4 regions of the Pseudomonas sp. TE3-3-F2023 genome follow, and region 4 is predicted to be linked to each of the others. Evidence: riboswitches for the same ligand, from Rfam matches in the RefSeq annotation. Region 4 holds a riboswitch; each other region holds the start of a gene.
What was found. Region 4 has a riboswitch for cobalamin ahead of V3314_RS13230 (TonB-dependent receptor). Riboswitches for the same ligand answer to the same signal wherever they lie in the genome.
Positions count from the first base shown of each region.

Region 1 (7,281 bases), 750 kb from region 4:
AGCGGGTCATGTACTTCGCGGCCCAGCATCTGCAGGCCACCGCAGATCCCGATCAGCTTGCCGCCATAGCGCAGGTGCCGGTCGATGGCCTTGTCCCAACCGCGCTCACGCAGTTGCGCCAAGTCGCCGCGCACACTCTTGGACCCGGGCAGGATGATCAGGTCGGCGGCCGGTATCGGCTGACCCGGGCCAATGAACTGCAGGTCCACCTGGGGGTGCAGGCGCAGTGGGTCGAAGTCGGTATGGTTGCTGATACGCGGCAGCACCGGGACGATCACCTTGAGCACGCGCTCGGCCTTTGCCCCCTGGCGTGCGTCGATGCCGTCTTCGGCTTCCAGATGCAGGTCGTTAACATACGGCAGCACGCCCAGTACCGGCTTGCCGGTGCGCTGCTCCAGCCAGTCCAGCCCCGGCTGCAGCAAGGCGATGTCGCCGCGGAAGCGGTTGATGACAAAGCCCTTTACCCGCGCCTGCTCACTGGGTGACAGCAGTTCCAGAGTGCCGACCAGATGGGCGAAAACACCACCACGATTGATGTCGGCAACCAGGATCACCGGGCAGTCCACCGCTTCGGCAAAGCCCATGTTGGCAATGTCCCCGGCACGCAGGTTGATCTCCGCTGGCGAGCCCGCACCTTCGACCATGACCACCGGCCAGGCAGCACTCAGGCGCTGGTGGGAAGCCAGCACCGCCTGCATGGCGATAGCCTTGTAGTCGTGGTAGGCCACCGCGTTCATGCTGGTGACGGCGCGGCCATGGATGATCACCTGGGCGCCGGTATCGCTGTTGGGCTTGAGCAGCACCGGGTTCATGTCGGTATGCGGTTGCAGGCGGCAGGCCTGGGCCTGCACTGCCTGGGCCCGGCCGATTTCACCGCCGTCGGCGGTCACCGCGCTGTTCAGCGCCATGTTCTGCGGCTTGAACGGCACCACGCCAACGCCCTGGCGCAACAGCCAGCGGCACAGCGCGGTCACCAGCGTGCTTTTGCCGGCGTCGGAGGTGGTGCCTTGCACCATGAGGGTGGTCATGCCATTTCCTTCTGATAGGCCGCCAGGGCCTGGGCCAGGCGCTGTTCGTCGGCCGCACAGGCTGGCAGCCCCAGGCGTATTGCCGGCGGGTGCTCGAACAGCCGCACCAGGATGCCGTGGCGGGCGAGAAAGTCATGCAGTTGCGCAGCCTGCTCGCTGCACACGTACTGGAACAGGTCACAACCGCCGCTGGGCGCCAGGCCGGCGCTACGCAACAGCACCGCCAGCCGCCGGCTGGCTGCAGCGCAGCGTTCGACCTGCACACGCTGGGCGTCGTGGTCGGCCAGGCTGGCCTGGGCCAGCACTCGGGTCGGGCCATTGACGGTCCACGGCCCAAGCAACTCGGCCAGGTGCAGCAGCAGGCTGCGTTCGGCGGCAACGAACCCCAGGCGCACGCCGGCCAGGCCGAAGAACTTGCCGAACGAGCGCAGCACTATCAGCCCCGGGCGCTCGGCACAATCGACCACGCTTTGCGCCGGGGTGTTGTCCATGAACGCTTCGTCGACCAGCAGCCAACCACCGCGGGCTGCCAGGCGGGCGTGCCAATCCAGCAGGCGTTCACGCGGCACCCGGCGGCCGGTGGGGTTGTTGGGGTTGACCAGCACCAGTACGTCGAGGCTGTCGAGCGTCGCCTCGACCTGCGCTTCGTCCAGCTCCAGCAACTGATGCCCCGCCCGTTGCCAGGCGTATGGGTGCTCGGCATAGCAAGGTGTCAACACCCCTACCCGGCCGGCTGCGCGCAACAGCGGCAAGGCCTGGATCGCGGCCTGGGAACCGGCCACTGCCAGCAATTGACGTGCGCCGTAATACGCACGCGCGGCGTCCTCCAGGCCGTCCTCGGTCTCCGGCAGGCGCGCCCAGGCCTCCATGGGAATCGGTGGAATCGGGAAAGGCCATGGCGCAATGCCGCTGGACAGGTCGAGCCACTGCTCGCGAGCGATGCCGTATTGCCGTACCGCCCGCAGCAGGCGGCCTCCGTGTTCAAGCATTGATATAGGCCCCCAGGCAGATCACCAGCAGCCACAGCCATACGCCGCGCTGCACCAGGCCCCAACCGCGTTCGATGGCGTCGGCGTCGGCCATTGGCCCGTCACCCAGGCGTGGCCGCTCATGCAGCTCGCCGTGGTACACCGCCGGGCCACCGAGTTCCACACCTAACGCACCAGCACCGGCGGCCATCACCGGCCCGGCATTGGGGCTGTCCCACAGCGGGCCTTGCTTGCGCCAGCAGGCCAGGGCCAGCCGGGTCTTGCCCAGCAGCGCGTAGGTCAACGCAACCAGCCTGGCAGGAATATAGTTGAGCAAATCGTCGACACGCGCTGCGCACCAGCCAAAGCGCTCGAAGCGCTCGTTGCGATAGCCCCACATGGCATCCAGGGTGTTGCTCAGGCGGTACAGCACCACGCCCGGCGCGCCTGCGACCACGAACCAGAACAGCGCGGCGAATACCGCATCGCTGCCATTCTCCAGCACCGATTCGGTGGCCGCCCGGGCCACCGCAGATTCGTCCAGTTCGCGGGTTTCGCGGCTGACCAGGTAGCCCACACGGCGCCGTGCTTCTTGCAGGTCACCCTGGCGCAAGGCACTGGCCACCGGCAACACGTGCTCGCCCAGGCTGCGCAGCCCGACGGCGCAGTACAGCGCCAGCACGTCGACCAACCAGCCGATGTACGGCAGCCAAGAGAGGATCAGCGCCACCAGGGTAAGCGGCACCACGGCCAGGAACCATGCGCTTACCCCGTGGCTGCGCCAGCCGCGCCCTCCGGCATTCAGGCGGCGCTCGAGGTTACCGGCCATGTTGCCGAAGGCCACCAGCGGGTGGCGCCGCTGCGGTTCGCCCAGCAGGGCATCCAGGGCCACCCCAGCCACGGTCAGCAAGGCCACGCTCATTGGAGCTCTCCCCATTGGTTCTCAAAGAGCATTTCACTCAAGGGCCGTTCCTCGGCCCAGTTTTCCAGCACCAGCATCGGTGCCGGGTAGAACTCGGTCACCGGCCCCAGGCACAGCACTGCGACCGGCTTGGCCCCGGCCGGCATGCCCAGCAGCGCCCCCAGCGCCTGCGGGTCGAACAGCGACACCCAGCCCATGCCCAGGCCTTCGCCACGGGCTGCCAGCCACAGGTTCTGGATGGCGCAGGCCAGCGAGGCCAGGTCCATTTCCGGCAGGGTGCGGCGGCCGAAGATATGCGGCTCGCGGTTGTCCATCAGGGCGGCCACCAGCAGCTCGGCGCAGTCGTTGATGCCTTCCACCTTCAGCTTCATGAAGGCGTCGGAACGTTCGCCCAAAGCTTCGGCGGTAAGCACCCGCTCTGCTTCCACCAAGGCCTGGATGCGCGCACGCAGGTCGCGCCGGGTGATGCGGATGAAACGCCAGGGCTGCATCAACCCGACGCTGGGCGCCTGGTGCGCGGCAGCCAACAGGCGGCCCAGCACTTCCGGGGCCACTTCGCCACCGGCGAAATGGCGCATGTCACGGCGTTCGCCGATGGCCCGGTAGATCGCGGCGCGCTCGGCGTCGCTGTAGGCGTGTTCGCTCATGGTCGCAATAGCGCCGCCGCCGCGTCCGGGTTGGAGGGGAAGTAGAAGTGCACGTAGGACGCCGTCAGCCGACCCAGGCGGTAAACCGCTTCGTTGCCACGCCCGCCGTTGGGGCTCAGGCCACGCGCAATCGGCTGCAGTGCGGTATTGGTCAGCGAATGGTGATAGGTGTGCCCGCGCAAGGTGCCTTCCGGCAGCTCCACCGCCTGCAGGGCCAAGGCAGCCAGGCGCTTCTGCATGGTTGCCTCGCCAGGCAGCAGGCCAAGCAGTTCGGCACGCTCGCCGGCCACGTCGGTCAGGGCATCGAGCAGGTACAACATGCCGCCGCACTCGGCCAGCAACGGTTTGCCCTGGGCGTGGTGGGCGCGTATAGCCTCGCTCATCGGCGCATTGGCGGCCAGGGCGTGGTGGTGCAGCTCGGGATAACCGCCCGGCAGATACAGGCTGTCCACTGCCGGCAGTTCGCGGTCGTGCAGCGGCGAGAAGAACTCGAGCTGTGCGCCCAGGTTGCGCAGCAGGTCGAGGTTGGCGCCATAGGTGAAGGCGAAGGCCTCGTCCCGCGCCACGCCAATGCGCACACCGGCCAACGAGGCAGTACTGGCTTGCGGCTCGGGTTCGGCAAAGCTCACTGGCGGCGGCAAGGCAGCATCGCAACTGGCGCCAAGCGCCTCGGCAGCGGCATCCAGGCGCATGTCCAGGTCGTTCAGCTCGCTGGCCTGGACCAGCCCCAGGTGGCGGCTGGGCAGCTCTATACCACGCTCGCGGGACAAGCCGCCGTACCAGCGCAGGCCCTCGGTCAGGCTACCTTCCAGCAGTTGCGCGTGGCGCAGGCTACCCACCCGGTTGGCCAGCACACCGGCAAACGGCAGGTCAGCCTGGTAACGTGCCAGGCCCAGGGCCAGGGCGCCGAATGTCTGGGCCATGGCCGTGCCGTCGATCACCGCCAGCACCGGCACCCCGAAGTGGCGCGCCAGGTCGGCGCTGGACGGCGTGCCGTCGAACAGCCCCATCACCCCTTCGATCAGGATCAGGTCGGCCTCGCCGGCGGCTTCCCACAGCAGGCGGCGGCTTTCCTCGGCGCCGATCATCCACAGGTCGAGCTGGTACACCGGCGCGCCGCTGGCCCGCTCGAGGATCATCGGGTCAAGAAAGTCGGGCCCGCACTTGAACACCCGCACCTTGCGCCCGAGGTTGCGGTGCAGGCGGGCCAGGGCGGCGGTGACGGTGGTCTTGCCCTGGCCAGAGGCCGGTGCCGCGATCAGCACGGCGGGGCAATGGCGCTGGCTCACAGTTCCACGCCCTTCTGTGCACGGATGCCAGCCTGGAACGCGTGCTTGAGCATGCCCATCTCGGTCACGGTGTCGGCCAGTTCGATCATCTCGGGTTTCGCGGCACGGCCAGTGACGATCACATGCTGCATTGGTGGGCGGGCCTGGATGTCCGACAGCACCTGGTCAAGGTCGAGGTAGCCGTGCTTGAGGGCGATGTTCAGTTCATCGAGCACCACGAACTGCACGCTCGGGTCTTGCAGCAACTGGCGCGACACGGCCCAGGCAGCTTCGGCGGCAGCGATGTCGCGCTGGCGGTCCTGGGTTTCCCAGGTAAAGCCCTCGCCCATCACGTGGTAGCGCACCTGCTCGGGGAAGCGGCGGAAGAACAGCTCCTCGCCGGTGCTGTTGCGGCCTTTGATGAACTGCACCACACCGCACTGCATGCCATGGCCCAGGGCGCGTGCGAGCATACCGAAAGCCGAGCTGCTCTTGCCCTTGCCATTGCCGGTCAGCACCAGCAGCAGGCCGCATTCGTTTGGGGAATTGGCGATGCGTTCGTCGATGATCGCCTTCTTGCGCTGCATGCGCGCCAGGTGGCGTTCGTCGCGTTCGGTGGATTCGCTCATCAGGGTTCTCCGCTGGCTGGCACCACGGCAACGCGCAGCGACAGGTAAAAGGCGGGCACACGGAGAACGCGCAGGGGCCGTGGCCGTACGCCACGGTGCACCGCGCATCACCCTCCGTGATGCCGTTGGCAGTATCAGGCCGGTCTCCGGGCTTGTGAGCGGGTCTTGGCCCAAGCCTGCGCGCCTTCCCGGGTGCTGACACCCAGTGGCCCTGCGCGGCCGCGACTCACCTACCGTTGCGGGGGCAGCGCCGGAATCGCGCCATGCTGGCACCCACCGGCTTCCCAGTTTCACCCTGCCCAGTCGGGGCTGGCAGGGCACCTGAAACACGCGCGAAGGTTAGAGGGTTGCACCGGGAGCGTCAATCGAAGCAGGCCGCTTTGCAGTCGAACAGGCACGGCCTGGGTAATGGCCAATTTACCTGGTTGTGCCACACTGGAGGCAGTGATATCACATAGCCATCATTTTCGGCTGAACGCGATTACAACGATAACAGGAGAGCGCAGCATGCGAGGCCAGATCATCAACAACCCGCGCCTGGAGTTTCTCGCCCCGGTGCTGGAGCGCTGGGGCGACTGCATCGACCGCTTCAACCGGTTTGCTGGCGATGCGGAAGCACCTTACTGGCATGGCGCCGCCGCCAATACCGGGCTGCTTGCCGCAGCGGCGTGGCAGGCTGAACTGGCGGCGCTGCAGCAGTTTGCCGGCAAGAAGCAGCGCGACGAAGGCGAACACGAAGGGCGCTGCGACCTGTCGATCAGCAGTGCCGATGAAGCGCTGTACCTCAGTGTCAGCCAGCGCTGGCCAAAAATCGCCCGGCTTGACATGGCCGAAGCCCTGCAGCAGACCGCTGCCCTCGCGCGCCAGGTGGCCTACCCCAGCCAGTTGAAGGCCGGGGCGCTGTTCATCAGCCCGTGGAAGGCTGGCCAGCATGCCAGCCCCGAGGAACTGCAGGACCTGGTCGACGATCTGCAGAAACATACCGCCTGTGCCATCGCCTGGTACTTCCCGTATGCCTATCGCAAGTTGCACAACGAGCTGGGGCAGTATTTCCCGGGGGTGGCGTTGTTGCTCAAGCAGGCTTGAATCAACTCCGGCTCGGGCCGGGCGACGTGGCTTCTGTGGGAGCGGGCGTGCCCGCGAAGAATCCAGCGCGGTGGCTGGCACCGGCTGCGCCGGTGTTCGCGGGCGCGCCCGCTCCCACAGAGCCCCATTTAAGTTTCCTGTCGTAGTGAAGCGAGCCACCGCAGGTGCCCCACGCACAGCCATCATGAGGAGTCAATCCCGATTACTGGTATTACACGGCTGCGGTTTCTGACGATTTTTGCTTTTGCTCTTGCTCTTGCTCTTGCTCTTGCTCTTGCTCTTGCTCTTGCTCTTGCTCTTGATCTTGATCTTGATCTTGATCTTGATCTTGATCTTCGCGACTTCAGGAGGCCGAGCAGAGGTCTTGCGGAGGGAGGTGACGGGCATGGATGCCCGTCAAGCGCTGAGGCCCCATGGATGGGGCCTGCAGCGCGTACTCCCGGGAGCAAGACCGGCGCGAGGGAACCCCGGAGCGCAGCGGAGGGGCCGGATGATGGGAGCGCAGCGTTTTTTGGTTACTTTTTGTCGCGTTTGACAAAAAGTGACTCGCCGTAAGGGCGAAAAGGTGAGTAAGCGTCGCCATCGTAAATGGACTATGCGCGAGATCAAAACCAGCACTTTTCCGCTCTTCGCTCTTCGCTTTCAAGCGTGGGCATCAACAACAGGGTCAACATTCATTTTCGAAGGTGGCGCTTAATCACCTTTCCGCCCTTACGGCGGGTCACTTTTTGTC
Region 1 is NZ_CP145113.1:2,160,636-2,167,916, reverse strand. Features, by position in the region: gene V3314_RS09880 (cobyric acid synthase) at 1-1,028, opposite strand, end outside; gene cobD (threonine-phosphate decarboxylase CobD) at 1,025-2,017, opposite strand; gene cbiB (adenosylcobinamide-phosphate synthase CbiB) at 2,010-2,918, opposite strand; gene bluB (5,6-dimethylbenzimidazole synthase) at 2,915-3,565, opposite strand; gene V3314_RS09860 (cobyrinate a,c-diamide synthase) at 3,562-4,854, opposite strand; gene cobO (cob(I)yrinic acid a,c-diamide adenosyltransferase) at 4,851-5,462, opposite strand; cobalamin riboswitch at 5,582-5,802, opposite strand; gene V3314_RS09850 (hypothetical protein) at 5,970-6,548, shown strand; gene V3314_RS09845 (hypothetical protein) at 6,741-6,935, opposite strand.
Region 1: another riboswitch for cobalamin. It lies ahead of cobO (cob(I)yrinic acid a,c-diamide adenosyltransferase); the one in region 4 lies ahead of V3314_RS13230 (TonB-dependent receptor).

Region 2 (7,281 bases), 510 kb from region 4:
TGCATCGTCTCATTAAAAGGACAATCAGAAAAACACGGCGTGAAGTATCGGATGCCCCGGGTACTGCGACCTCAACCAATGCTCCAGCTTCAACGAAAAGGCTTGCCCCCGCACCCTGAGTTCCCGATAGACCGGATCCGCCATTGCCTGGCCTGGGGTCAGTCTGTCCAGATGAAGGCGATTTTCCACCGAGGAAATCAACTCGAGAAAGACTGCGTAGTCTTCGAACAGACCCACGCTATACGGGTTGGAATGACCGAGCATTGCCAGGCGTTGCAAAGGGGTAAGGGCCAGCAGTTGTTGAAGGCGCATGATCTTCGACGGCGCCGGAAGGCCATGGACCTCGGCAATCGCCACGATGCCGCCTGCAAAAAGCAGTTTTCGCGAAAATTGCAGTTTGATGTTGCGTACCCCCCATGCCTTGCCTTCGGCCCTCTTTTCCTCGAAGTTCGCCATGAGGGTGCGGTAGTAGCGGATCAGGTCGTTAAGCAGGAACCTGGCAAGCCCGCTGCCATGGTCGTCAGGTACATAACGGCACAGCAGGTCATGCTGCCACCGGGCAAAGGCTCCATGCCCGAAGAGAGGCCGGCCTTCGAGCAACATCAGCATCCGCCTGGTCAGCGCGGTATTGTCTTCGCACTTCCAGCCTATGTGTTCACTCAAGTCCGAGTACAGCGCCAACGCCTCTCGGCCGAATTTCGCCTCGTCGCTTTCCCCCGGATGGCTGATGGGCCGAACAAGGTCGCCGACCTGGCGCAGTATGTCGTCCAGACGTTCCGCCGGCAGACTGCTGTCATGAACAATGAAGAAGTCGATGTCCGAAACAGGGGAAACCTCGCATCGGCCATAGGAGCCCACACTGACCACGGCCAGAGGAGCCCGCCCCGCCAGTGGTGCAAGCGGGCTGCACATGGCCTGCCTGAGTGACTCGATTGTCTTGCAGGAATAGTCGTAGCGCTTTTGCAGATACGATGGCTGTAGCAAGGTCTTGCTGGTCATGTTCATACGCTCGGGCAAAGCCCAAGATTACTCACGCCTTTACTCTCGGCACTGTCTGGAAAAACTATCCCGCCGGTCCCTGCAGCAGGAAGGCCTGCACTTCTTCAGCACAAGCCTCAGGATGTTCCTGCATGAAGCAGTGTCCACCTGCAACCTGCCTGGCGCTCACCTGAGGGTTCAGCGCCGCCAGGCGGCTCACCGAATGGTGCACGAAGGGGTAGGTGTGCTCGCCGTACAGCACTTGAGTGGGCGTGCGGATCGCCGCCAGGCTTGCCCACATGCGCTTGGGGAAGGAACTGAAGATTTCCACTTCGCGGCTGGGGCGGCATTTGAGCACTACCGCATCGCCGCAGTCGCCGATGGCATGCTCGACGTAGGCCCGCAGCGCCGCATCGGTCCACCCCTTGAAGATGCCCCGCCCATGCAGCGAAGCCTGGGCTGCCTCGCGGTCGGGCCAGTGACTGCGACGGCTGGCGGCCTTGCGTGCCAGGGCGTGACGCCGGTGCAAGCCAACCAGGGCTGCCACCCCCATCACACCCAGCATGCGCCGGCTGAACAGTACCGGGTCGAGCAGCACGGCACGGGTGAACAGTTGCGGCTCACTGGCCAGGATCAGGCCGGTAAGCACACCACCGAAGCTGTGCCCGACGGCAAAACGCGGCACGTCGCCATACTCGCTTCGCCCGGCTGCGAAAGCCTCCAGCGCAAGCGCAGCGGTGCGGTTCCAGCCACGAAATACCCCGCCATGGTCACTGTCACCATGGCCCTGGACATCACTGAGCCACAGGTCGAAATGTTCACCCAGGCGCATCAGCAATGGCTGGTAGGCCAGGCAGCAGAAACCGTTGCCGTGCAAAAAATGCAGCAGCGGCTTGCCACTGGCCGGGGTTCGCCAGCCACGCAGGGTGAAGCCTTCGGTGCATTCGTGGGACCAGGGGATCAACTGCATCGGTTTGCTGTACTCGCGGGGTCAGGAAAACGCCGATTCTACAAACAGCAGCGGGTACAGTGAAATCACCAGCAACAAGGCCATCAGGACATTGAACAGCATCAGCCAGCGCGGGTTCTGCAACAGGTTGCGCAGGGCACTGCCGAACATCACCCACACCCCGACACTCGGCAGGTTGACCAAGGCAAACAAGGCGGCAATGACAATGACGTTGGTTACATAGCCTTGCGCCGGCGTGTAGGTAGTGATTGCCCCGACAGCCATCACCCAGGCCTTGGGGTTGACCCACTGGAATGCCGCCGCCCCCCAGAAGCCCAGCGGTTTGCGGGCACTGGACGAAGCTGTGCCGACCGGCCCCGAAGTGGCGATCTTCCAGGCCAGGTACAGCAGATAGACGGCACCGGTATAGCGCAAGACCGTGTACAGCGCCGGCCAGGCCTTGAACACCTCGCCCAGGCCCAGGCCAACAGCCAGCACCATTACCATGAAACCGACGCTGATCCCCATCGCGTGGGGAATGGAGCGGCGCACACCGAAGTTGACGCCCGAGGCCAAAAGCATGGTGTTGTTGGGGCCAGGAGTGATGGAGGACACGAAAGCAAACAGCACGAAGGCGGTGAGCAGGTCGGCAGAGGCAAGCATGGCAGGCATTCCACATTCTTTATGGGTGCTGTCACACTAACGGAGTCGCCCTTCTCCGCGACCGATACAGTTCTACTAAATTGTGTAGATACACATCGCTGTACCGCTACCACCAGACCAAGGAAGCCGTCCACCATGAGCCTCACCATCCGCCCTGCCGTTCGCGCCGATGCCGAGCAGATCCTGGCCTTCATCACCGAACTGGCCGAGTACGAACGCGCTCGCCACGAGGTGATCGCGAGCGTTGCCGATATCGAGCACAGCCTTTTTGGCGAGGGCAGCACCGTGCACAGCCTGATTTGCGAGCGCGATGACCAGGCAATCGGCTTTGCCGTGTATTTCTACAGCTACTCGACCTGGCTCGGGCGCAACGGCATCTACCTGGAAGACCTGTACATAACGCCCGAGCAACGCGGCGACGGTGCCGGGCGGCAATTGCTGAGGCACATTGCCCGCGAAGCGGTTGCGAAGAATTGCGGGCGGCTGGAATGGAGCGTGCTGGACTGGAACGAGCCGGCGATCGGCTTCTACCAGAAGCTGGGGGCCGAAGCGCAGGATGAGTGGGTGCGCTACCGGCTGGACGGGGACAAGCTGGCGGCGTTTGCCCGAGGCTGACCGGGAGCGACCGCAAACTCGAACCTGGCAATTGACGGCAGCCCCGCCCCATGGTCTCCTTATGCCTCGCGTTCAGGTGCCCCCATGGGGGTGAAACGGGAAACCGGTGCGTCGCAGGCCCTCCAGCAGGGCCGGACAAGGCCGGTGCTGCCCCCGCAACGGTAAGCGAGCGAAGCGTCTGTACCACTGTGCCCGATCACCCGGCATGGGAAGGTGACGCCTTCCAGGAGCCTGGCTCCTCCTCGCAAGCCCGGAGACCGGCCTGGCGTTCATGAACACCCCGCGGAGGGCGGGCGCTGTTGCATTCCCCTGGGCCGTCATGCTCGGGGCTGCCGCGCTTGCCCATTGCCCACAAAAAGCAGAGGAACGCGTCATGCCCGTCACCAGCGCCAAGCAACACAGCATCACTACCCCCGTCACCCTCAGCCAACGTGTCGTCATCGCCGTCGGCGCCAGCCTGCTGGGCCTGTGCCTGGTGTACTTCGCCGGCTTCTCGCACATCGAGGCCGTGCACAACGCCGCCCATGACACCCGCCACAGCGCCGCCTTCCCCTGCCACTGAGTACGCCCGATGATCACACGCATTGCCCGTACCGCGGGCTTCAGCGGGTTGCTGGCGGCCTTGCTGCTGACCTTGCTGCAAAGCTTCTGGGTCGCCCCGCTTATCCTCGAGGCAGAAACCTACGAATCCTCGGCCCCGGTTGCCCAGCACGAGCATGCCGGCGAAGTGGCCGCCCATGAACACAGCGCCGAAGCCTGGTCGCCTGAAGACGGCTGGCAGCGTGTGCTGTCGACCACTGGCGGCAACCTGGTGGTCGCGGTCGGCTTCGCCCTGATCCTCACCGCCCTGTACAGCCTGCGCGAACCCAAACGTGCCGGCACCGGCGCACTGTGGGGCCTGGCCGGTTTCGCCGTGTTCTGCCTGGCCCCAACCCTGGGCCTGCCGCCGGAGCTGCCGGGTACCGCAGCCGCCGACCTGGGACAGCGCCAGGCCTGGTGGATAGGCACCGCGAGCGCCACCGCGCTGGGCCTCGCCCTGCTGGTGTTCGCCCGCCATTGGTTGCTGAAGGCCTTGGGTGCCGTGCTGCTGGTGACTCCCCACGTGATCGGTGCGCCGCAACCAGAAGTGCACGAGAGCCTGGCCCCCGCCGCATTGGAAACCCAGTTCAAAGTGGCCTCCTGGTTGACCAACGCCGCCTTCTGGCTGGCCCTGGGCCTGCTCAGCGCCTGGCTGTTCCGGCGCTCCAGCCAGGCCTGATGCCTGCGTTTTACGCCGGCTTCGGCTGCCGCCGGGGTTGCCCGGCGGATACACTGGAAACCTTACTACGCCAGGCCTTGACCAACCAGGGCCTGGCGTTGGCCGACCTGCACGGCATCGCCAGCATCAGCCTGAAGGCCGACGAACCCGGCTTGCAGCAACTGGCCGAACGCCTCGGCGTGCCCTTGGTGTTGTACGATAGCGCGCAGTTGCAGCCCTACGAATCCCAGCTAAGCCACCGCTCCGCCGCTGCCCATGCCCACAGCGGCTGCTGGGGCGTGGCAGAGAGTGCGGCCCTGGCCCTGGCCAGCCAGCGGCTTGGCACGGCAAGATTGCTGCTGACTCGCCAGGTGCTGAGCCCGGCCACCCTCGCCCTGGCCTGTTGAGCGTTTCCCCCTCTTTCCTGCAAGGACTTTCCATGACGGTCTACTTCATAGGCGCCGGCCCCGGCGATCCGGAACTGATCACGGTCAAGGGCCAACGGCTGATCCGCCAGTGCCCGGTGATCATCTATGCCGGCTCGCTGGTACCCGCAGCCGTGCTCGAGGGCCACCAGGCCGAGACCGTGATCAACAGTGCCGAACTGCACCTGGAGCAGATCATTGCCGCCATGCGCAATGCCCATGAGCAAGGCCAGGATGTGGCCCGGGTACACAGTGGCGACCCCAGCCTGTACGGCGCCATCGGCGAGCAGATCCGCCACCTGCAGGCGCTGGGCATCGATTACCAGATCATCCCCGGGGTCACCGCCACGGCGGCCAGCGCCGCCCTGCTCGGTTGCGAACTGACCCTGCCCCAGATAGCGCAGACAGTAATCCTCACCCGCTATGGCGACAGTTCGCCGATGCCGCCCGGCGAGCAATTGGGCGACCTGGCGCGCCACGGCAGCACCTTGGCAATTCACCTGGGGGTCAAGCACCTGTCGCGTATCGTCGATGAACTGCTGCCGCACTACGGCGCGCATTGCCCGGTGGCGGTGGTGCACCGCGCCACCTGGCCGGACCAGGACTGGGTGCGCGGCACTCTTGGCGATATCGTCGAACGCGTCGCGGCCAAGGGCTTTCGGCGCACGGCGCTGATCCTGGTGGGCCATGTGCTGGGCGACGCCCCGTTTGCCGATTCTGCCTTGTACCGCGCCGGGCACGCCCACCTGTATCGCACTGGCGACTGAGCATTGCCAGGTTCGCCACGGGCGTAGCAGACTCCGGTTTCCCGCCTGCAAACAGGAGTCATGCCCATGCTGGACCTACGCCCAAACTGCGAGTGCTGCGATACCGACCTGCCCGGTGACAGCCCCGATGCGCTGATCTGCTCCTTCGAATGCACCTTCTGCCGCACCTGCGCCGAAACCCGTTTCCAGGGCCGCTGCCCGAATTGCACCGGCCAGTTGGTGGCACGCCCGACACGGGTCGGCCAGGCGCTGGTCAACAACCCTGCCTCGACCCAGCGTGTCAGCAAAGCACACTCGGTTTGCGCGTGAGCTGTTTCAAAACATTCAGAAAACGGACATCGCCGCTTTGTCAGGGTGATGTCTTTCCCACTTTTTGTAGGACTTTTCAACAACTAGCCCGGGGACTTTCAACACTTCTATACTCGGCATTACCAAATTTCGGGAATGGTCGTATCGTGCAGCGCTTCCGATAACCCCACTTGCAGACGTATTCCTGAGTGATCCAGGAAGCGGACCACATCCTGACAGGAGTTTTCTTCATGACTACCGTGCTCATCGTCGACGACCACCCCATAGTGCGACTGTCCTTGAAAATGTTGCTCGACCGCGAGCGCTTTGAGGTCGTCGGTGAAGTTGGCGATGGCAGTGAAGTCACGCAGGTGGTCCGCAGACTGCGCCCGAACGTGGTCATCCTTGACATCGGGCTTCCGGGCCTGGACGGCATGGAAGTCATCAAGCGCCTCCAAAGCCTGGAACCGGCCCCCAAGATCATGGTACTGACCGGCCAGGCCACCGACCTGTATGTACGGCGCTGCCTGGATGCCGGCATCGGCGCCTTCGTCACCAAGGACGAGGACCACGAGGCCTTGCTGTTTGCGCTGAAGGCCTTGGTCAAGGGCTACTCGACCTTCCCGCAGATGTCGGTCAACAGCAACTCGCTGGAAAGCGAGCCTATGCGCCTGGCGAGCCTGTCCAACCGGGAAATGGAAGTGCTGAGGCGCCTGTCACGCGGCGAGAACAACAAGAATATCGGCACCTGCATGAACCTCAGTGCCAAGACCATCAGCACCTACCGGGGCCGCATCATGGAAAAGCTCAAGACGGAATCGCTGGTTGAGATGGTCGACCTGGCCAAACGCAACAACGTCTACTGAGCGCTCGGTGGCAATGCAGCGCCTGCTGGCAAGCGCCCTTCTGGTCATCGGCCTGGCCAGTTCCGGCGCGCTGCTGGCCAACAGCGAACCCCGCCAGTTACTGGCACGCTCGATCAGCGCCACCGCCCCGCTCGCGCTGTCCAGCGAAGAGCGGCAATGGCTCCAGCAGCGCCAGCACCTGGTGCTGGGCAGCTCACGGCCCGACTACCCACCGCTGGAAATCAATGTCAGCCAGCGCGACTACGAAGGCCTCAGCGCAGACTACGCAGGCATCATCGCTGAACAGCTGGGCATCAACATCGAAGTCCGACGTTTCGACAGCCGCCACGAAGCCATCGCTGCGCTCCGCGACGGCCGTATCGACTTGCTGGGCAGCTCCAACGCCTTCGAGGCAGCGGATGCTCAGCTAAGCCTCAGTGCGAGCTACGCCGAAGACCTGCCGGTCATCGTCACCCGCGAGGGGCACAGCTTGAAGAACACCCCCGACCTCGCC
Region 2 is NZ_CP145113.1:3,419,567-3,426,847, reverse strand. Features, by position in the region: gene V3314_RS15410 (hypothetical protein) at 25-999, opposite strand; gene V3314_RS15405 (alpha/beta hydrolase) at 1,064-1,948, opposite strand; gene V3314_RS15400 (LysE family translocator) at 1,970-2,599, opposite strand; gene V3314_RS15395 (GNAT family N-acetyltransferase) at 2,726-3,205, shown strand; cobalamin riboswitch at 3,263-3,486, shown strand; gene V3314_RS15390 (CbtB domain-containing protein) at 3,579-3,767, shown strand; gene V3314_RS15385 (CbtA family protein) at 3,777-4,463, shown strand; gene V3314_RS15380 (cobalamin biosynthesis protein) at 4,463-4,849, shown strand; gene cobM (precorrin-4 C(11)-methyltransferase) at 4,882-5,634, shown strand; gene V3314_RS15370 (DUF1272 domain-containing protein) at 5,701-5,943, shown strand; gene V3314_RS15365 (response regulator transcription factor) at 6,174-6,788, shown strand; gene V3314_RS15360 (transporter substrate-binding domain-containing protein) at 6,802-7,281, shown strand, end outside.
Region 2: another riboswitch for cobalamin. It lies ahead of V3314_RS15390 (CbtB domain-containing protein); the one in region 4 lies ahead of V3314_RS13230 (TonB-dependent receptor).

Region 3 (7,281 bases), 380 kb from region 4:
ATGCTGTGGAACATGGTCTACAACGCGCTGGTCGATCGCTACGTCCGCGGCGAGCGCATCCACTGGAAGGCCAGCGCACGCTTTGTGCACGGCCTGGGCTTCGAAGCCGGGCTGGTGGTGTGGTGTCTGCCGGTGGCGGCGTGGATGCTGGAGATTTCGTTGCTGCAGGCGTTCATGGTGGAGTTGGGCTTCTTCGTGATCATCCTGCCCTACACCGTGCTGTACAACTGGGCCTTCGACAAAGCCCGGCACCTGCTGATACAGCGTCGCCTTGCATGAGAACTACCTGCCTGCGCGGCCCCTCGATTTGTGCATTGTGCGGATATCCTGGGGCCGCTTCGCAGCCCTTTCGCGACACAAGGCCGCTCCTACAGGGACGGCGCAGGCTTCAGGCTTGCGCTGTACCTGTGGGAGCGGCTTCAGCCGCGAACACCGGCGCAGCCGGTGCCATCATAGTTGACCGCGTCAGCCAATAAAAAACGGGGCATGCCATCGCTGGCATGCCCCGTTTTTCAAGCCGCTAAAGCGTCTCAGGCAACCTTGACGATCCAGCCAGCCGGTGCTTCCACGTCACCGCTCTGAATACCGGTCAGCTCGTTGTAGAGCTTCTGGGTAACCGGGCCGACCTTTTCCAGGTCGTGGAACACGTGCAGTTTGCCGTTGTACTCGATGCCGCCGATCGGGGTGATCACCGCCGCGGTACCGCAGGCGCCGGCTTCGACGAAACGGTCCAGCTTGTTGATTTCCACATCGCCTTCGATCACGGTCAGGCCCAGGCGCGATTGCGCCAGTTCCATCAGCGACAGGCGGGTGATGCCTGGCAGCACCGAAGCCGATTTCGGGGTGACGAACTCGTTGTTGGCGGTGATGCCGAAGAAGTTGGCCGAACCGACTTCCTCGATCTTGGTGTGGGTCAGCGGGTCGAGGTAGATGGCGTCGGCGAAGTTGGCTTTCTTCGCTTCTGCACCCGGCTGCAGGCTGGCGGCGTAGTTGCCACCGACCTTGGCCGCGCCAGTGCCTTGCGGGGCAGCGCGGTCGAAGCTGGAGATCTGGAAGTTGTGCGGCTTCATGCCGCCCTTGAAGTACGAGCCAACCGGGATGGCGAAGATCGAGAAGATGAACTCGGGGGCGGTGCGCACGCCAATGTTGTCACCGGTGCCAATCACGAACGGGCGCAGGTAGAGGGCGCCTTTACCATGCGGAGGCACAAACTTCTCGTTGGCCTTGACCACTTGCTTGCACGCCTCGATGAACACATCGGTCGGCACCTGCGGCATCAGCAGGCGGGCGCAGCTGCGCTGCATGCGGGCGGCGTTCTGGTCCGGGCGGAACAGGTTGATCGAACCGTCCTTGCAACGGTAGGCCTTGAGGCCTTCGAAGCACTGCTGGCCGTAGTGCAGGGCGGTGGAGCCTTCACTAATGTGCAGTACGTTGTCTTCGGTCAGGGTGCCCTTGTCCCACTCGCCATTGCGCCATACGGACAGGTAGCGTTTGTCGGTCTTGATATAGTCGAAACCGAGCTTGTCCCAATTAATGCTTTCGTTGCTCATGACACCCTCATTGTCTTGCAAGTGCCCGATTGCTCGGGCTGCTGTTATATGCGCACCACGCCACCATAATACATCCGTGGCAGATCGGGAACGGCCAGTCACGAATTGATAGCCTGCAATGCATTTATTGCGGCGTTTACAGGTGCAGGTACTCGTCCAGCGCCAGCTGGTCGAGCAGTACCTGGTCGTGGGACGCCACCACCAGCGCCCCGCGAAACTGCCCGAGCATGTGTTCCAGTGCGGCCAGCGATGGCAGGTCCAGGTGGTTGCCGGGTTCGTCCAGCAATAACAGGTCGAGCGGCCGTTCGCGGTATAGCACGGCGGCCAGTGCCGCCTTCATCCGCTCACCCCCGCTGAGCAGGCTGCTGGGTAGTTCGATGCGGGCCGCATCCAGGCCCAGTTGCGCCAGGCGGCTGCGCAAGTCGCCCTGGGCCAGCGTCGGGTTTGCCTGGCGCAGGTGCTCGAGCACACTGGTATTGCCTGGCAGTGCGCTGCAGTGCTGGTCGAGCAGGGCGGTTTCCCCACTGAGGCGCAGGCTCTCGGTTGGTGCTGGCAACTCACCGTTCATCAGCCTGAGCAGGGTGGACTTGCCACTGCCATTGGCGCCTACCAGGCCCACCCGCTGGCCCAGGCACACGCGCAGGTTCAGTGGTTTGCGCGTCCCGCGTGGCAGGCGCAGCGCCTGCAGGGCCAGCACTTCGCGGCCTGGATGACGCTGCGGCGTGGGTGCATGCAGGGTAATGGCGCTGTCCTGCTCGACTTCGCGGGCGGCGTCACGCACTTTGCCCTGCAGCGCCTGCCGGGCGTCGCGATGGTCGCGGCGCTGTTTGCCCGCAGTGGCCTGACTGCGCTCCTGCTGGCGGTCGACCAGGATCTTGGCCTGGTTGGCGTGCCTGGCATTGCGCCCGGCGCGGGCTTGATGACGTTCCAGGTCTTCGCGCTGACGCTGCAGTTCGCGCGCCTGGCGTTGCTCCTCCTGTTTCAGCCGGGCAAGTTGCTGTTGGGCCTGCGCTGTCTGGCTGGCTTTCTGGGCCGAATAGAAGGTGTAGTTGCCGCCATATGCCCGCAAGCCCAGGCTGGATAATTCGACGATGCGCGTCATGTGCGCGAGCAGGCTGCGATCATGGCTGATCACCAGCAAACCCCGGTCCCAGGCTTCGATCATGCCCAATAGTTGGGCGCGGGCGTCGCTGTCCAGGTGATTGCTCGGTTCGTCGAGTATCAGGTAGTCCGCTTCGCTGAGCCAGGCGCCGACCAGCGCCACGCGCATGGCCTGACCACCGCTCAGGCTGTGGGCGGGCTGGTGCCAGTCGAGTTGGCCCAGGCCGTGGCGTTGCAGGTGCCCCTGCAATTGCTCGCGAATATCCCAACGTTCGCCGACGGCGTCGAAGTCACTGGGTGCGACACTGCCTTGCTCGATGCGCTCCAGCGCAGCGAGCACCGCGCCCACCTGGGCCAGGTCGGCGACCGTGGCGCTGTGCTCGATCACCTGCTGGTCCAGAAGATGGACGCGCCCAAGGCGCCGACACTGGCCGCTGCTTGGTTCGCGCTGGCCGGCAAGTATCTGCCCGAGCAGGCTCTTGCCCACACCGTTGCGCCCGACCAGGCCGGTGCGGCGTTGGTCGAAGGTTTCGCTGAGGTCGGTAAATAACAGCCTGCCGTCAGGCAAGGCCAGGGAGACGCTGTCCAGCGTCAGGATCGACGTGTTCGTCATGCACAACTCCACAAATGCCGCGACATCTCCGGAGCGAACCGGAGGCTGAAGACTGGCCGTCGAAGTGACGGCGGCATCAATGGCGCATTGGACGAATACCTCGTGACAGGGGAATGCGTAGCCTAACGGATAGAGGCATTGTTGTCGCGGGAAAACACATTCCGCGAGTGCGCCACGGACCCTGTGGGTGAGGGTTCACCCGCGAGACAGGCGACGCGGTGGATGGCACGGGCTTCGCCCGTGTTCGCGGCTAAACCCGCTCCCACATGGCCGGCGTCGCCCTTAAGGCGTGCACCGGACCTGCAGGGCCGCGCATGCCCCTGGTTCAGCGCCCCACCAAACGCCTGGTCCAATCGCCCCCGTGGCTCTGCTGGCTCGCCTCTTCACTGTCAAACCGTACATGCCAGGCTGGATGATCCAGCTGAATGCCGGCCTGCTCCAGCGCAAGGCCCGTCAGCGCGAGCATGCGCATTTTGGCGTCGCCCGCCAAGGCGGCGGCCTTTTCGGCCTCTCGCTCGAATACCCAGGTAATACGCAGGCTGGCCGGAAACTCCTCGAGAGCCAGACGATGGGTAAGCCAGCTGAAACCGACGATCTCCGCCTTGGCGGTTTCGCAGGCTTCGGTCAGGCAAGCCACCAGCTCACGCTCCAGGCGTGCCATATCGCGCTTGTTCAGGGGTTTCACCGGGGGCCTCGCTGCTCAAAGCCACCACTCTAACGCAGTTGCGGCACTTGTTGTCGGCCAGCCCGACAGCAATGGTTGACCACCCGCCAGCCACTGCGTAGCCTTGCCACTTCGAGGTTCTTCGGCCAGGCCGAAGCTAAGACGGGAACGCGGTACAAGCCGCGGCTGCCCCCGCAACTGTAAGCACCGACAACGGATCGACACAGCCACTGCGCCCGCGCGCGGGAAGGCGTCATCCCGCCAGCCTGCTGCACCAGCGGGCACATGGAACGGTGCGAGCCAGGAGACCTGCCTCGTCACGTTTTCGACTTTCAACCGGGCGGGGTGATCCGGTGGCGAACAAGCCCGGCCGGCCTGGCCTGCGGCTGTCGTCCTGCATGCCCGCGCCAATCTGCCAAGGGCAATGCGACATGAAAACACTGGCCAAGCTCCCCGTCACCATCGTCACCGGCTTCCTCGGCTCGGGCAAGACCACCTTGCTGCGCCACATGCTCGACAACGCCCAGGGCCGCCGCATTGCGGTGATCGTCAACGAGTTCGGCGAACTGGGCATCGACGGCGAAATCCTCAAGCAGTGCAGCATCGGTTGCACCGAAGAAGAAGCCACCGGTCGCGTCTACGAGCTGGCCAACGGCTGCCTGTGCTGCACCGTGCAGGAAGAGTTCTTCCCGGTGATGCGCGAGCTGGTGGCACGCCGTGGCGACCTGGACCATATCCTCATCGAAACCAGCGGCCTGGCCCTGCCCAAACCGCTGGTGCAAGCCTTCCAGTGGCCGGAAATCCGCAATGCCTGCACCGTCGACGCGGTGATCACGGTAGTCGACAGCCCGGCCGTGGCCGCCGGCACCTTCGCCGCCTACCCGGACCAAGTCGATGCCCAGCGCAAGCTCGACCCCAACCTGGACCACGAGTCGCCGCTGCACGAACTGTTCGCCGACCAGCTGGCCAGCGCCGACCTGGTGGTGCTGAACAAGGCCGACCTGATCGACGCCGAAGGCCTGGCCAAGGTCCGCGCCGAGGTGGCCGAAGAACTGCCGCTGGCGGTCAAGGTGATCGAAGCCAGCAGCGGCAAGCTGCCGCTGGAAGTGCTGCTGGGCGTGGGTGCCGAGTCCGAGGCGCACATCGATGGCCGCCGTACCCATCACGACTCGCACCATGACGGCGATGACCATGACGATCATGACCACGATGCCTTCGACTCCATCTCCATCGACCTGCCAGAAGCCGACGAAAGCCTGCTGCTCGACGCCCTGACCCAGTTGGTGGTGGAATTCGGCATCCTGCGCGCCAAAGGCTTCGCTGCCATCCCGGGCAAGCCGATGCGCTTGCTGGTACAGGGCGTGGGCACCCGTTTCGACAAGCACTTCGACCGCGCCTGGCGCGCCGACGAACCGCGCATCACCCGCCTGGTGCTGATCGGCCAGGACCTCGACGCCGCCCAGCTGGAAGCGCGCCTGCGCCAGGCACTGGGCGCCTGACCCATGCACCTGCTGCGGACCCAGCCCGGCGGCTTCGTGCCGGATGACAGCATTGCCGACCTCGGCCAGACGCCCGCCGAGCTGGTGATTCTCTGCAGCGGCGATTCCCATCTGGCATTGCTCGCCGATACCGCCGAGCAATTGCCCCAGGATTACCCCAGCCTGCGCCTGGCCAACCCGATGCAGGTACAGAACCATGCCTCGGTCGACCTTTACGTCGACCAGGTACTTCGCCATGCCAAGGTCATCCTGGTGTCGCTGCACGGTGGCGTCGGCTACTGGCGCTATGGCGTCGAGCAGCTGGTCGAGCTGGCCGGCCGAGGCGTGCAACTGATCCTGGTGCCGGGCGACGACCGCCCGGACCCGGAACTGACCAGCCTGGGCAGTGTCAGCGGCGAGCAGGCCGAACGCCTCTGGCACTACTTGCGCCAGGGCGGCAAGGCCAACGCCATCAACCTGTTCAACTGCCTGGCCAGCCAGTGGCTGGGCCGCGACTATGCCTGGGACGAACCACAGCCTTTGCCGCGCACTGCCGTGTATCACCCGGCCAAGGGCAGCGCCACGCTGGAGGACTGGTACCCGCAGTGGCTCCCCGAACAGCCAGTGGCGCCGCTGCTGTTCTACCGCTCGCACCTGCAGGCGGCCAACACCGCGTTCATCGATGTGTTCTGCCAGCGCCTGCAGGCCGCCGGGCTCAACCCGTTGCCGATCGCCGTGGCCAGCCTAAAGGAAAGCGCCTGCCTGGAGCAGGTCGAAGCCTGGCTGGACGAGGTGGGGGCCGAAGTGCTGGTCAACACCACCGGCTTTGCCCTGTCCAGCCCCGAACGCCCCAACCTGCGCCCGTTCCGTCGCGACATCCCGGTGCTGCAGGCCATCTGCGCGCAAGACAACCAGCCCGGCTGGGAAGCCAGCGAACAGGGCCTGGGGGCGCGTGACCTGGCCATGCACATTGCCTTGCCCGAACTGGACGGGCGCATCATCACCCGCCCGGTCAGTTTCAAGGACATGGCCTGGCGCAGCGAGCGCAGCCAGTCCGACGTGGTCTGCTACCGCGCCCACCCCGAGCGCATGGACTTTGTCGCCGAACTGGCCCGCCGCTGGGTCGAGCTGGCGCGCCTGCCGAATGCGCAAAAGCGCGTGGCCCTGGTGCTGGCCAACTACCCGACCCGGGATGGCCGCATTGGCAACGGCGTTGGCCTGGACACGCCAGCGGCGGCGCTGAACATTCTCAAGGCCCTGCAGGCCGAAGGCTATCCGCTGGCCGACTTGCCGGGCAGTGGCACGCAACTGATCCACCAGTTGCTCGGCGGCGTGACCAACGACCTCGACCATCTGGACCTGCGCCCCTGTGCGCAGAGCCTGAGCCTGGCCGACTACCAGGCCGCCTTCGAGCGCCTGCCAGAGGCCAACCGCCAGGCTGTGCTGGAGCGTTGGGGGCCGCCGCAGCAAGACCCGATGTACCGCAGTGGCCGGCTGATGGTGGCCGGCCTGCGCTTTGGCTTGACCTTCGTCGGCATTCAGCCGGCGCGGGGTTACCAGGTGGACCCCAGCGCGGTGTACCACGATCCGGACCTGGTGCCGCCGCACGGCTACCTGGCGTTTCACTTCTGGCTGCGCCATGCCTTTGCCGCCGACGCGGTGATCCATGTCGGCAAGCACGGCAACCTCGAATGGCTGCCCGGCAAGGGCGTCGGGTTGTCGGCACAGTGCTGGCCGGACGCCTTGCTCGGCCCGCTGCCGAACATCTACCCGTTCATCGTCAACGACCCGGGCGAGGGTGCCCAGGCCAAGCGCCGCACCCAGGCGGTGATCATCGACCACCTGATGCCGCCGCTGACCCGTGCCGAAACCTAT
Region 3 is NZ_CP145113.1:3,292,290-3,299,570, forward strand. Features, by position in the region: gene V3314_RS14870 (multidrug/biocide efflux PACE transporter) at 1-279, shown strand, start outside; gene V3314_RS14875 (branched-chain amino acid aminotransferase) at 531-1,550, opposite strand; gene V3314_RS14880 (ATP-binding cassette domain-containing protein) at 1,687-3,264, opposite strand; gene V3314_RS14885 (hypothetical protein) at 3,590-3,949, opposite strand; cobalamin riboswitch at 4,047-4,260, shown strand; gene cobW (cobalamin biosynthesis protein CobW) at 4,360-5,427, shown strand; gene cobN (cobaltochelatase subunit CobN) at 5,431-7,281, shown strand, end outside.
Region 3: another riboswitch for cobalamin. It lies ahead of cobW (cobalamin biosynthesis protein CobW); the one in region 4 lies ahead of V3314_RS13230 (TonB-dependent receptor).

Region 4 (7,281 bases):
CCTTTCGCGGGCTTGCCCGCTCCCACAGGAATTTCACCCATTCTGAAACCTTTGCAGTACCTGTGGGAGCGGGCAAGGCCGCGAAGAGGCCGGTGCAGGCAGTTCAGGTCAGAAGCTGTAATCCACCGTCGCAAAGTACGACCGTGGCATCCCCATCAGCCACTGCTGGCCACTGAACGCCGACTGCACATACTCACGGTCGAACAGGTTGTTCAACTGCAACCCCAGCCGCACATCCGGCAACACCTGCCAGCCGATGTCGGCATCGACCACGGTGTAGCCGGGGGCGCTTTGGGTGTTGGCGGTATCGGCATATCGTTCGTCCACATAACGCGCGCCAATGCCGGCCTCCAGCCGCTGGCCGAAGCCTTTGCTCAGCCACAGGTTGGCGGTACGCCGCGGGACATTGGCCGGGTGATTGCCCGCACGGTCCTGCGCCACGGCGCCAACCATTTCGTCGAAGTCGTCGTACCTTGCGCGCACGATCGCCGCGTTGGCCGACACCTGCCACTGGTGCGCCAGCGCCAGTTCCAGGGTTGCCTCCAGGCCGTCGGACGTCTGCTGGCCAGCCTGCTGCTTCTCGTGCGTGATCGGGTCATCCACCAGCAGCTTCTTCTTGACGATGTGGTAGGCCGCCAATGTCCATTCGCCACGCCCCTCCCAGAAGCGCTGCTTCAGCCCCACCTCGGTCTGTCTGGCCTCCGTCAGGTCGTAGTGCATCTGGTTGGCGCTGAGGCTGATGAGGTTGTTGACCCCGTCCTCGCTGGTGGAGTACTGGCCATACAGCGACAGGTCGTCGCTGACCGCAAACACCAGCCCGGCACGCCAGTTGCCCCCTTGCAGGCTGCGGTCGCTGCGGCTGTCGGTGGTCAGTTTCTCCTGGACGATGTGGTTCTGGTCGCGGCGCACGCCGGTGATCAGTGACAGCCGATCGCTCAACTGCAGGCGGTTTTCGGCGAACAGGGCAAAGGTGTGGGTGGTGGACAGGGTTTGCGGGCGCAGCGGCGAGGCGCTGTGAAACCAACCCGGTTGCGGCTGCCACGGGTCGATGTAGTCACTGCCTGCATCGTTGTAGGGTGCGTTGCTGTCGACGTTGAAGCGGACCTTGTTGTACTCGGCGCCGACCACGGTCTTGCTGGCTAGGCCAAACAGCCTGTGGTCGAGGGTGAATGCCTGGCGATCGCCGAACTGTTCCTGGTTGTGCTTGATCTGCAGGTAGCTGCCGCGCAGCAGCTGCTGGCGCCCGGTATCCCAGCTGTAGTCCTCGGCGTTGCGCCAGTGACGGCGGCTCTTGATGTAGTACAGCTGGTTGCTGGCGCTCAGGTGGTCGTTCAAAGCCCAGTCGGTGTTCAGGCGGGTCCATTCATCGACGTAATGCTGCACGTCGTCCTGCACGTTGTAGTTCTTCTTGCGCAGGCTGCTGCGGTAGTGGCCGTCGATCAGCGGGGTGCCGTAGTAGTTGGCAGGCTGCGCATCGCCGCGGTCGTGGGCGAGGGTGAAGCTGAGGTCGTCGCTGGCGTCGAAGCGCAGCGCGGCGCTCAGCGCCAGGCTGCGGGACGGGGTGCGGTCAACCCAACCGTTACCGGTTTGCTGGTTCAGGGCCAGGCGGTAGCTCAGGCGCTCGCCGAGGCTGCCGCCGCTGTCCAGGCCGAGCTGCTGGCGGTCCCACGAACCGTAGCCCAGGCGCAGGTGGTTGCGTACCTCGCCGGCAAACGGCTTTTTCGGGATCACGTTGACCACCGCACCGGTGGCGCCTTCGCCATAAAGCACCGAGGCCGGGCCGCGAATCACATCGATGCGCTCGACCATCCATGGGTCGACCGGGAACGTCTGGGTGCCGGCACCGGTGTACAGGCGGGCCCCGTCGAACAGTGTCATCACCGAGTTGTGCCCGGTAAAGCCGCGGGCGGACAGGCCCGTGCCGCCGTCGCCCGGGGAGCCGATGTAGCTGATGCCCGGTGAGCGGGTCACCGCATCCTGTACGGTGAAGTTGTTGCGCTGCTGGATCTGCTTGGCGCTGATGCTGCTGGTGCTGGCCGGTGTCTCCAGGGCGCTGAGGCCAAGACGCGAGCCAGCCTGGGTCGGCGTGGCCAGGTCGATGGCGTAGCTGTCGAGGGTGTCAGTGATGGCCGTGGAGGGCAGGGCCAGTGGCTGTCGGTCGAGGTCATCGGCCAGTGTCGGCAGGGAAACGGCCAGGCAGGCCGCCAGAGGGTGAAGCTTGAAGATACGGGACATGTCGTTCCACTACTGCAGGAATGAATGGATCCCGGTGGAAAACACGCAAAGGCGCACCGTGCACACAGGCGCGCGCACGGATACAGGCCTGCGCCCGCCCACCGCGGGTTGCCAAGTGAAGCTCCAGGCCGGTCTCCGGGCTTGCGAGGGGCATGAAACCTTCACCTTCCCATGCAGGTGCACAGTGGTATCTCGAAGGGTTCGCTCGCTTACCGTTGCGGGGGCAGCGCCGGACTTGTCGTGGGCAACACGACGCACCGGCTTCCCGTTTCACCCTGCGCGCGGCGGCGCAGGGCACCTGAAACTGGCGGGCATATGACCATTGAAACGCGGGAGGCGTCAAATCCGCCTGCTACCAATGAAACAACTCTCGTCGCGCCCCCTCGGTAATTGCCACAATCCCCGGGTGCTTGACCTTGCGCTCTACCGAAATGGCATAGAACGACTCGTGCACTGCCTCGGTCTGCCCGATCAGCTCCACGCCGTATTGGCGGCATACCTCCTCGGCGATCACGCTGGGCGCGACGAAGATGCCGCTGCCCGACTGCCCGAACGCCTGCATCAAGGCACTGTCATCGAACTCGCCAACGATCCGTGGCTGCACCTGTTGCTCACCCAGCCAGCGCAGCAGGCGGCTGCGTACCACGGTTTCCTGCCCGGGGATAAGCAATGGCGCATCCTGCAGGCAGGCGGGGAAGGGGCCTTCCAGGCGTTGTGCCAGCGCCGGAGTGGCGAAGAAGCTCAACCCGCACTCGCCCAGTTTCTGGCTATAACCCTTGATGTCCAGGTGGCTGGGCATGGGGCTGTCGGAAATCACCAGGTCCAGGCGCTGGATCGCCAGGTCCGCCAGCAGCCGTTCGAGCTTGTCTTCGCGGCAGTTGATACGCAGAACGTCGTCCAGCTCCATGGTCGGTGCCAGCAGGCGGTAGACGATGGACTTTGGCACCACGTCCGCCACGCCCACGCGGAACAGGATCTGCTCCTGCGGGCCGGCCCGCAGCATGGCCTCCAGCTCGCTACCCAGCTGGAACATCTGTTCGGCATAGATCAGCGTCTGGCGCCCTGTTTCGGTCAGCTCCAGCTGGCGCCCCACGCGCTGGAACAACTCCAGGCCGTATGTCTGTTCGAACAAGCTGATTTGCCCGCTGATGGTTTGCGGGGTCAGGTTCAACTGTTCGCTGGCGCGGGCGATGCTGCCGGTCTTGGCCACGGCCCAGAAGTAGTGCAACTGCCGATAGTTGAGCATCGGTATGTTTCCGGATTCGCAAAAACCGAAGTATAACCGCTGAAAATACGAATTTTCCGGATGTGTTGCGCTCTTTAGAATGTGACTCCATCAGCGCCGTGTGCGCCGCAGGAACATGAAAAGCGAGGAACCCATGCTGCAACTAAAATCCATCGGCACGCCGCTGGTGCTGGCCTTGTCCCTGTTCACCCTGGCAGGTTGCGAGCAGGCCGAGAAATCTGCCCAGCAGATGCTCGACCAGGCTGCACAGTCGGCCAAGCAGGCCATCGACGACACCAACAAGGCCGCACAGCAGGCATTGAGCGAGGCCATCGGCAGCGAAGGGCACAAGCCCAAGGACGCCGACAAGAAAGAAGACACCCAGGAAATCTGACCCCAACCGCTGCTGCAGGATTTGAACAATGGAATACTTGCTGGAACTCGTCGCTAGCCCTACCGCCTGGGTTGCCCTGGCTACGCTGGTGGCCATGGAAGTCGTGCTGGGCATCGACAACCTGATCTTCATCTCCATCCTGACCAACAAACTGCCGGTGGAGTATCGCTCCAAGGCGCGCCGTATCGGTATCAGCATGGCCTTGGTCATGCGCCTGGCCTTGCTCAGCACGGTGGCCTGGATCGTCCAGCTGACCGACCCGGTGTTCGAAGTGTTCGGCAATGCCTTCTCCTGGAAGGACGTGATCCTGATTGCCGGTGGCCTGTTCCTGCTGTGGAAGGCGACCAAGGAAATCCACGAGAACGTCGACCCGCACGGGGCCAAGGAAGAAGCCAAGGTGTCGTCGACGGTTACCCTGGGCTTTGCCGCGGCGATCTTCCAGATCCTGTTGCTGGACATCGTCTTCTCGGTCGACAGCATCATCACCGCCGTGGGCATGACCGAACACCTGCCGATCATGATCATTGCCGTTATCACTGCCGTGATCGTCATGATGGTAGCCGCCGACCCGTTGGCCAACTTCATCAATGACAACCCGACCGTGGTGATGTTGGCCCTGGGCTTCCTGATCATGATCGGCATGACGCTGATCGCCGAAGGTTTCGGCGCCCATGTACCGAAGGGTTATGTGTACGCGGCCATGGCTTTCTCGACGGCGATCGAGATCCTCAACATCCTGGCCCGTCGGGCGCGGTTGAAGCGTGAGGCGGCTGAAGGTTGATGCAAGAAAAGCGGGGCGCTTGCGCCCCGTTCGCGGGCTTGCCCGCTCCCACAGGTGCCGCGTCAGCCAGATAGCTACGCGGTCCCTGTGGGAGCGGGCAAGCCCGCGAATGGGGGTAGGGAAAATCTCTAGTCAGTGCACCCCGGCATGCCGCCGCGCCCGGCGCACAGGCTGTGGCTTGGCGGGGGCCTGCGGTGGCAGGTGGTGGTGGGAATGACGCCGCACGATACGCAGTACACCCCACAGCATGGCAGCTGCAACGCTCAGCCACATGCCCACCAGCATGAGTATCGCCATGGTCAGGCTCATCTGTGCCTCCATCTCTACGGGCCGCGCTCGGTCGCCGACGCTGGCCTTCCAGACACTGCTTTAGTCTAGTCTTTCGCCAGTGACGTTCCATTGACCAAAGGTCTATTGCTTGGTCCGATTTGCTCCTAACCGGTGTCGGACTATACCCGCGCCGCTGTCCGACCTATGATCGGTGGCCAGAGCCGGGCGCTGCCTGCCCGGCGTTGGAGCAAGCGAGTGTCCATGCAGCAACCTTCCTTCAAGACCATCCCTCGTCGGCTGCTGGCGGCCTGCCTGGTAGCGGCCAGCCTGGCCGGTTGTGCCAGCGCACCCTCCGCCAACCTCAAGGGCCTGCCACAGCGGGTCGAGATCAGCAGCGTGCCGTTCTACCGTGGCAACGCCAACCACAGCGGGGCCATGGCATTGGCGGCGGTGCTGTCGCAACAGGGGGCTCCGATCACGCCGGGGCTGCTGGACAAGCCGCTGAACCTGCCCCAGGGCGCCGAGGCGCTGGACACCGGCATCCCCCGGGTGGCGCGCGACTACGGCATGGTGGTGTATCCACTGGACAAGCAGCTGGACGCGCTGTTGACCCAGGTTGCGGCGGGCAACCCGGTGCTGCTGCGTTACGAGGATGGTTCGGCCTGGTGGAGCGAGCCACGCTACGCCGTGCTGATCGGCTACGACCGCTACAAGCAGCGGGTGCTGTTGCGCTCGGGCATGCACCGGCGGCAGCTGATGGCGTTCGATGACTTTGCCTCGGCCTGGGCGAAGCTTGGGAGTTGGGCGGTGCTGGTGCAGCCACCGCGGCAACTGCCGGCCCAGGTGGACCGCCAGCGCTGGTTGCAGGCTGCGGATGAACTGGCCCGGGCGGGGCAGGAGATTGCGGCGAAGCAGGCTGTGAGTAGCCTGAACAAATAGCTCTATCTGTGCCGGCCCTTTCGCGGCTGAACCCGCTCCCACAGGAAACCCGCTGCCCTCAGGCCCAGTGATATCCCTGTGGGAGCGGGTTTACCCGCGAAGAGGCCAGCCCTGCCTATATCAGAAGCCCAGGCGATCGCGCAGGCTGTAGTACCAGGCACCAATGGCGCTGAACGGCACGCGCAGCATCTGGCCACCCGGGAACGGGTAGTGCGGCAGGCCGGCGAAGGCGTCGAAGCGCTCGGCCTGGCCGCGCATGGCCTCGGCCAGCACCTTGCCCGCCAGGTGGGTGTAGGTCACGCCGTGACCCGAGCAGCCCTGGGAGTAGTAGATGTTGTCGCCGATACGGCCAACCTGCGGCAGGCGCGACAGGGTCAGCAGGAAGTTGCCGGTCCAGGCGTAGTCGATCTTCACGTTCTGCAGCTGCGGGAAGGCCTTGAGCATCTTCGGACGGATGATCGCCTCGATGTTGGCTGGGTCACGCGCGCCGTACACCACGCCACCACCGAAGATCAGGCGCTTGTCGCTGGTCAGGCGGTAGTAGTCGAGCAGGTAGTTGCAGTCCTCGACGCAGTAGTCCTGCGGCAGCAGGGTGCGCGCCAGTTCGTCGCCCAGCGGCTCGGTGGTGATCACCTGGGTGCCGCATGGCATGGACTTGCTGGCCAGTTCCGGCACCAGGTTGCCCAGGTAGGCGTTGCCGGCAACGATGATGAACTTGGCGCGGACCTTGCCCTGCGGGGTGTGCACCACCGGGTTGGCGCCACGCTCGATGCGCACGGCCGGGGTTTGCTCATAGATGATGCCGCCCAGCGACTCGACCGCGGCGGCTTCGCCCAGGGCCAGGTTCAGCGGGTGGATGTGGCCGCCGCTCATGTCCAGCATGCCGCCCACATAGTTGTCGCAGGCGACCACTTCGCGGATGCGCTTCTGGTCCATCAGCTCCAGCTGGCTGTGGCCGAAGCGTTCCCACAGGCGCTTTTGCGACTCCAGGTGGCCCATCTGCTTGCTGGTGAGGGCAGCGAACACGCCACCGTCCTTCAGGTCGCACTGGATGTTGTACTTGGCCACGCGCTCACGAATGATGCGCCCGCCTTCGAAGGCCATCTGGCCCAGCAGTTGGGCCTGCTTGGGGCCGACGGTGCGTTCGATGACGTCGATGTCGCGGCTGTAGCTGTTGACGATCTGGCCACCGTTGCGGCCCGATGCGCCGAAGCCGACCTTGGCCGCTTCGACGATGCTCACCTTGAAGCCGTTCTCCAGCAGGAACAGGGCGCTGGAGAGGCCGGTGTAGCCGGCGCCGATGATGCACACATCGGTTTCCACCTCACCCTGCAGCGCCGGACGTGGCGGCACCGGGTTGGCCGAGGCGGCGTAGTAGGACTGGGGGTAGGGGGTGTTAGCCATGCTGCAGGAACCTCGTGTTTTATATTTTTAACG
Region 4 is NZ_CP145113.1:2,911,116-2,918,396, forward strand. Features, by position in the region: gene V3314_RS13230 (TonB-dependent receptor) at 109-2,235, opposite strand; cobalamin riboswitch at 2,344-2,552, opposite strand; gene nhaR (transcriptional activator NhaR) at 2,588-3,481, opposite strand; gene V3314_RS13240 (hypothetical protein) at 3,615-3,854, shown strand; gene V3314_RS13245 (TerC family protein) at 3,883-4,635, shown strand; gene V3314_RS13250 (hypothetical protein) at 4,768-4,944, opposite strand; gene V3314_RS13255 (peptidase C39 family protein) at 5,110-5,844, shown strand; gene V3314_RS13260 (FAD-binding oxidoreductase) at 5,965-7,248, opposite strand.